Regions from separate parts of the Emticicia sp. TH156 genome, predicted to be linked through region 2. Evidence: riboswitches for the same ligand, from Rfam matches in the RefSeq annotation. Region 2 holds a riboswitch; the other holds the start of a gene.
The links. Region 2 has a riboswitch for thiamine pyrophosphate ahead of C0V77_RS02025 (TonB-dependent receptor). Riboswitches for the same ligand answer to the same signal wherever they lie in the genome.
Positions count from the first base shown of each region.

Region 1: another riboswitch for thiamine pyrophosphate. It lies ahead of thiM (hydroxyethylthiazole kinase); the one in region 2 lies ahead of C0V77_RS02025 (TonB-dependent receptor).

Region 1 is NZ_PKRS01000005.1:198,476-201,835, reverse strand. Features, by position in the region: gene C0V77_RS11225 (YafY family protein) at 102-821, opposite strand; gene C0V77_RS11220 (hypothetical protein) at 869-1,261, opposite strand; TPP riboswitch at 1,662-1,754, shown strand; gene thiM (hydroxyethylthiazole kinase) at 1,832-2,623, shown strand; gene thiE (thiamine phosphate synthase) at 2,625-3,260, shown strand; gene thiD (bifunctional hydroxymethylpyrimidine kinase/phosphomethylpyrimidine kinase) at 3,257-3,360, shown strand, end outside.
Region 2 is NZ_PKRS01000001.1:466,843-470,202, reverse strand. Features, by position in the region: gene C0V77_RS02045 (aldehyde dehydrogenase) at 1-122, shown strand, start outside; gene C0V77_RS02040 (GNAT family N-acetyltransferase) at 125-619, opposite strand; gene C0V77_RS02035 (barstar family protein) at 616-1,038, opposite strand; gene C0V77_RS02030 (muconolactone Delta-isomerase family protein) at 1,091-1,387, opposite strand; TPP riboswitch at 1,537-1,634, shown strand; gene C0V77_RS02025 (TonB-dependent receptor) at 1,746-3,360, shown strand, end outside.

The DNA of each region.
Region 1 (3,360 bases), on a different contig from region 2:
AGATAAAAGCATACAAATCAGCAGCCACTGATAGCACTTTTTTTTCATATTCACCTGCATATTTTGTTACGGTGCAAACTTAAAATGCCCCTGCGACAACCCTATGGCAAGGGTACCAAACATTTTTTACGGCAGATATCAAAATACTCTTCAAACGTTATTGGATGTGGCTCAAATGTAGCAGGTAATACCGAAAGGCTTTCAATGCGGTCTAACCTGAAAGCCCGGTAGTCCTTTCTTAATCGGCAAAGCGCCACCAGCAACCAGTTGCCCTGAGTGGTGTACAACGCAAATGGCTCAATGATTCGCTCGGTAGTCTGGCTGTTATCGGGCGAGTAATACGTAATTTTTACTGGATTAAAATGGGTGAGCGCCAGTTGCAGAGTAGATAAATTATTGCTGCTGTGGCTGTTATCAGCGTTTGGCCTGGCCAAAATCCTGCTTGCAAGCAAATTGGCTTTATCTTTAGTATTAGTAACCAGCACCGACTTTATCTTGCTGATGGCCCGTGTATAATCATCCACAAAAGAGGCATCTTTGTTGTTGAGCACCAATTGTTCGGCCGTAATGAGGGCATTAGCTTCACTTTCAGAAAACATCACGGGCGGAATCCTGTACCCTTCCATTAATGTATATCCCTTCCCTTCTTCTGTAAGCACAGGCACTCCGGCCTGTTCAAGCGCTTTTATGTCTCTGTAAATTGTTCTTTTACTTACTGCAAACCGGGCTGCCAGTTCAGCCGCTGTCAGCAGCCGTTTTGTTTGCAATTGGGTCAGCAGGGCTGTCAGTCTGGTTAATCGGTTGGTATCGTTATCATTCATGCGCCGGTGGTCTGCTGGTACAATTGGTGGTAGTTGCCTACATAAAACTACTTCTTTCTTGCTCTAATGGTAACAGCCTTGCCGTCATTATCAACAAAATAAAACTCCAGTATTTGCCCGGTTACAAGGCCGACTTTTTGTTTGTCTTTTTGCAATTCGGTTGACTTCTCCTTCTTTACAAGACTGACCTCCATCTTGCCAGCTTCAGAAGCATTGGGTATAACTGACGATGTTCTCAGCGTACATTTACTTTCAGACTGTGGAATTAACTCCAGCAAGAACTCTCCGCCTGCAAATGGGGCCGGATACTCCTTTGCATCAATAATAACATCAAAAGCCTGATAAGCTCCTTTTATTTCAGCAGATAAATCCGGCTCAGAGGATTGCTTGCCGCAGCCTAACACCACAAGCACCGGCAATAGCAGTAAAAAGTTTTTCATGTTACGGGGTTTGAGGTTAGTGATGAACAAAAATAGAAAAGCTAATAAATACTTACAAGGGAATGTATGGCTCTTTTGCAAATCAAAGCAGATAAAAATTCCGGTAGAAAAAAACAAATCTCTTAAAATAAAACAATTGTATCAAGTCTTAAGATTTATTTATCTGTACTATTAATAGAGAAATTAAAAATCATTCTTTCTTTGCATCTAATAATACCTGCCACGCTTCTCGTCAGATCAGCGCACCCGGGCAGATTTTCGCTTTTAAAGGTTTCCCCTCAAATTGGAAAAACGATTCATTTTGGAAATAGGTAGGGGTTCAAAATTTTGAACCCCTACTCACAATCCCCCCACATTCCCCAACTATAATTTGCCATTCCCCTCAAAAGCCTTATCTTTGCCACGGCTTTAGGGGTATTCTGTATAGAATTGAGAGAGTCCCTTTGAACCTGATACGGTTGATACCGACGTAGGGAAAAGCGAATAATATATAGCTGCACAGCGCATATCTTATCCTCTTTTTTTTCAAAGTTCTCTCGCCCGGGCCATTGTATCCTAAAATCCCGAACAATGGAAAAAACCCTCTGGAAACACATCCAGACTGTCCGCACACAGTCGCCACTGGTACACAACATTACCAATTTCGTTGTCATGAACAACACCGCCAACGCGTTGCTGGCTGTGGGGGCGTCGCCCATTATGGCACATGCCCACGCCGAAGTGCAGGATATGACCCGTATCTGCCAGGCATTGGTTATCAACATCGGCACGCTAGACCAATACTGGGTGCAATCAATGCTTCTGGGCGCTCAGCAGGCACAAAAACTCAACAAACCCTGGGTACTTGACCCCGTTGGCGCCGGAGCTACTCCCTACCGCGACAGCACCCTGAGCGAGTTATTGTCATATAAACCAACCGTTATCCGCGGCAATGCCTCTGAAATACTGGCACTGGCACGCGCCAACACCACCCCAACCAAAGGGGTAGACAGCACTGCCGAAAGCAACGAGGCCATTGATGCCGCCCTGCAAATAGCCACCGAATATGATACCCTGGTGTGTATATCCGGCAAGACCGATATCATTGTTAGTAAAGACAAGCGCATTTACCTCAACAACGGCCATGCCCTCATGACCCGCGTTACGGGCCTGGGTTGCTCGGCCACTGCCGTTATCGGTGCCTTTATAGCTGTTATTGAAGACAAAACCGAGGCATTGACAGCCGCTATGGCTTTGTTCGGCATTTGTGGTGAACTGGCCGCCAAAAAAGCAAAAGGCCCCGGCACTTTGCAGGTATTGCTGCTTGACAAGCTCTTCAACATTACCGAAAAAGAGTTTTTGCAAACCATCAAAATTTCCTGACATGCCCGGGCATCCGCAGTTTCCGTACGCTTTATATCTGGTTATTTCAGAAGCCGCCTGCGCAGGTCGCAGCTTTCTGACAGTGGCCGAACAGGCCATTGCCGGAGGTGTGGAGATTATTCAGCTGAGAGAAAAAACGCTGCCCACGCCCGCTTTTATAGAAAAAGCCCTGCAACTGAAAGAAATAACCGAGCGCTACGGCATACCGCTCATCATTAACGACAACCTGGCTGTGGCCAACGCGGTTGGGGCTTTTGGGATACACGTAGGGCGGAGTGATACTCCGCCAACAGAAATCAGAAAAAAATGGGGTACGCAATTACAAATCGGCTATTCGATAGAATACCTGAGCCAGCTGGATACCGCAGAAGCCGAAACGGCTGACCACTACGGCATCAGCCCCATTTTTGCTACGCCTACCAAAACAGATACCGTTACAGAATGGGGGCTGGAAGGCCTGCGGCACATCAGAAGCCTGACCAACAAACCCCTCATAGCCATAGGCAGTATTAACCAAACCAATGCTGCCGCCATTTGGCAGGCCGGAGCCGACAGCCTGGCGGTGGTGTCGGCCATTTGCGCTGCGCCGCACCCCCAAAAAGCGGCTTACGAATTACGAAACCTGATTTTGAAATGAAGCAAAAATACACTTATTCATCTGCCCTCACCATTGCCGGTTTCGACGGCAGCGGTGGCGCAGGCATTCAGGCCGACATCAAAACCTTCTCGGCGCTGGG
Region 2 (3,360 bases):
CAGTAAATACTAATTATGCACCTTATGCAGGTTGGAAAGACTCCGGTTATGGGGTAGAGTTATCGCGAAATGCTGTTTTTGAATACCTTGAAACCAAGCACATAAAAGTTGAAGCAATTTGATGTCAGGGTCGGTAACGGGCAAAAATATGTTCGTCATATAATTGCCCTTCTTTAAACAGAGCGTGCCTGAGAACTGCCTCTTTTTGGTAACCCGCCTTTTGCAAGGCGCGCATAGAACCGGTATTATATTCGAAAACACCGGCGTAAATGCGATGAATGGGGTAGTTGGCAAAGGTAAAGCCAGTTACTTCTTCAATGGCTGCAGACATGATGCCTTTGTTCCAGTAAGGTTCTCCGAGCCAGTAACCAATTTCGGCATTTCGGCAATAAATATCGTCTTTTAGCAGAATACCTATGCCGCCAACAGCCTTGTTTTCTACTACTATAGCCAGGTTTTCTGCTGTTTTTCGGGCAAGTTTAACCCACTCAAAAGCATCAGTAATGGTATAAGGGTGCGGAAATATATCTTTCAGATTCCTCCAGATACGGTAATTATTTGCGTTTTCTGCCAAAGATGGCTCGTCTCCTGCCTGCCATTTTCTCAAGAAAAAATTCATTCGCTTCTAAAAGTAATTTCCTGTTTAGTCAATAGCTCTTTTATTCTGGCACTTTCTGAAAAAGCAAAAATCAGTTCTTTTTTGGGCAAGTCTTCTTCGTCATCTGCCCAACGCCAGTCTTCACAAATGGCATCCAGCAAATTTAGCAGGGTTCCGGTTTTCTCAGGGTTCCTCTCTTTTTCAATGAAAACGTCGGAAGGAGAAATATACAGTACAATTTTTTCGTCTTCCAGCCACGACAAATCGCTTAGCATTTCGTCTAGTTCATCAAGCGTGAAACCAAACTCTTCCGGGAACGCCAAAGCATCGGCAATTTCTTCATAAAAGCCTCTGAGTGTCTGTGTTTTATTGCCATCCAGTTCAACAATCGAGTAATTCTCTGGAAGAGCTAAATTATTAGTGATAAGAAAATTGGGCATGAGGTTTTAGACAAGAATATAAGTGGCCTGTTAAGCAGGCCACCAAAAGATGTTAGTTCAGTGAAAAAGTAGGTACTTTCATTACTACTGAATTATTAAACATTAATTCGGTAATGGTATGAGACATATAATCTATTAACGGAAATTCAGAAATAATATCCATTACTTCCAGTTCATCCTGGGCGTTTACAATACACCATAGTCTGCTTCTGTCTGAAGACAACGCATAAGAGTGCAATTTGCCGTCTTCCAGCAATTGATTAACAGCAATTCTTTGATAAGGAATTTTTGCAATGAAACTTTCTGGGAAAGGCACTGGCAAATCAAATTCCACCATAAACTGAGTCATAGTATCTTCTCTTTAAAATAAAAACAGCACAAAATCTACATCACGCAGGGTTATTTACTTTCGGATTACGTCAACAATTCCATTTGTGCCATAAATTTCTATCACTAATATAAACAAGATTTCTAAAAAAAACGTTTTCTTTGCACAACTTATCTCAAAAGGGGTGCCTTAATATAACGGGCTGAGATTATACCCATTGAACCTGATGCAGGTAATTCTGCCGAAGGGACAGAGAATAGTACTGTAGGATGCGCACCTGCAAAACTATTGTTTTCCATTTAAAATTTTGTTTAACCAAACGAGCCTCATGGGTTCACAAGATTTTACTCCTTTGCCTTGTTAAAATTTTCGTGATACAATGAAAAAATTAACAAAAAGTGTTGCCAGTTTTCTTTTAAACCTATCTAAATCTTTTCAGGGAACCGTTTCGGTTGTCTTGCTGATGAACATGGTAGTTTTTTCAGCCAATGCTCAGGACTCTACCAAAATCAAAGAGCTGAACGAAGTAGTGGTGAGGTCTACACGTGCCAACGAAAAAACCGGTATGGCGTTCACAAACGTATATCAGCGGGATATCAGAAAGCAGAATCTGGGGCAGGATTTGCCCTTTTTACTCAACCAACTGCCGTCGGTAGTAGTGAGTTCAGATGCCGGGGCGGGTGTCGGGTATACAGGGATACGTATCCGCGGTTCAGACCCTACGCGTATCAATGTTACCCTTAACGGTGTTCCTTACAATGACTCAGAGTCTCAGGGTACTTTCTGGGTAAATATGCCAGACTTTGCGTCCAGTGTTCAAAGTATTCAGGTGCAGCGAGGGGTAGGTACTTCTACCAATGGCGCAGGGGCTTTCGGAGCCAGCCTGAACATCAGCACTTTAGGATATGAGCGTGAGGCCTTTGGCGAGACTAACCTGTCTTATGGGTCTTTTAACACTATGAAAGCCAATGTAATGGCAAGTACAGGGCTGCTAAACAACCATTTTGTGGTAGATGCCCGGTTATCGAAATTATCTTCAGACGGATACATCGACAGAGCCAGTTCAGACCTGAAATCTTTCTATTTTTCAACGGGCTACTACAACAAAAGTAATTTTATCAGATTGAATATCTTCTCAGGGAAAGAAGTTACTTATCAGGCTTGGGAGGGGGTACCCGAGAAACTTCTGAAAACCAATCGTACATACAACCCTTACACGTATCCGAACCAGGTTGATAATTATCAGCAGGATAATTACCAATTGATTTCGTCTTTTAAATTAAGCGAGCGCTGGACGTTCAATCCGACTTTGCATTATACGCGTGGTAAAGGTTACTATGAGCAGTTCAGGTCAGATGACGCACTCGCCGGCTATAAACTACCCAATGTGATAATAGGCGGAGATACCATTACCTCTACCGACCTGGTGCGTCGTAAGTGGCTCGATAATCATTTTTATGGAATTACGTACTCTTTTGATTACCAGAGTAATAAGAAGCTTTCAGCCAATATAGGTGGGGCATGGAACAAATATGATGGGCATCATTTCGGCGAAGTAATCTGGACAAAGCTGGCCGAGACACCTGCTAACGATTACCGATGGTACACCAGCAGGTCTCTTAAAACCGATTTTAACATTTTCGGTAAGGTTTATTATCAGTTATCAGACCGGTTCAATCTGTTCGGCGACGTGCAGTACCGCACCGTTGGGTATGATATGAAAGGAATTGCCGACAAACTGCAGGATATTACCCGAAACACTTCTTTTTCTTTCTTTAACCCAAAAGTCGGGATGAATTATCAGTTAAGCACCGGGGCATCTGTATATGCTTCTTATGCCATAGGTAATAAAGAGCCTAACCGCACCGACTTTGTGGATAACATAAAAGCACCGAAACCCGAGCATCTGGAAGATTTAGAGGCCGGGTATCGCTGGGCAAATCAGAAACTGAGCTTCGACGCGAACTTCTATTACATGAACTACCGCAACCAAC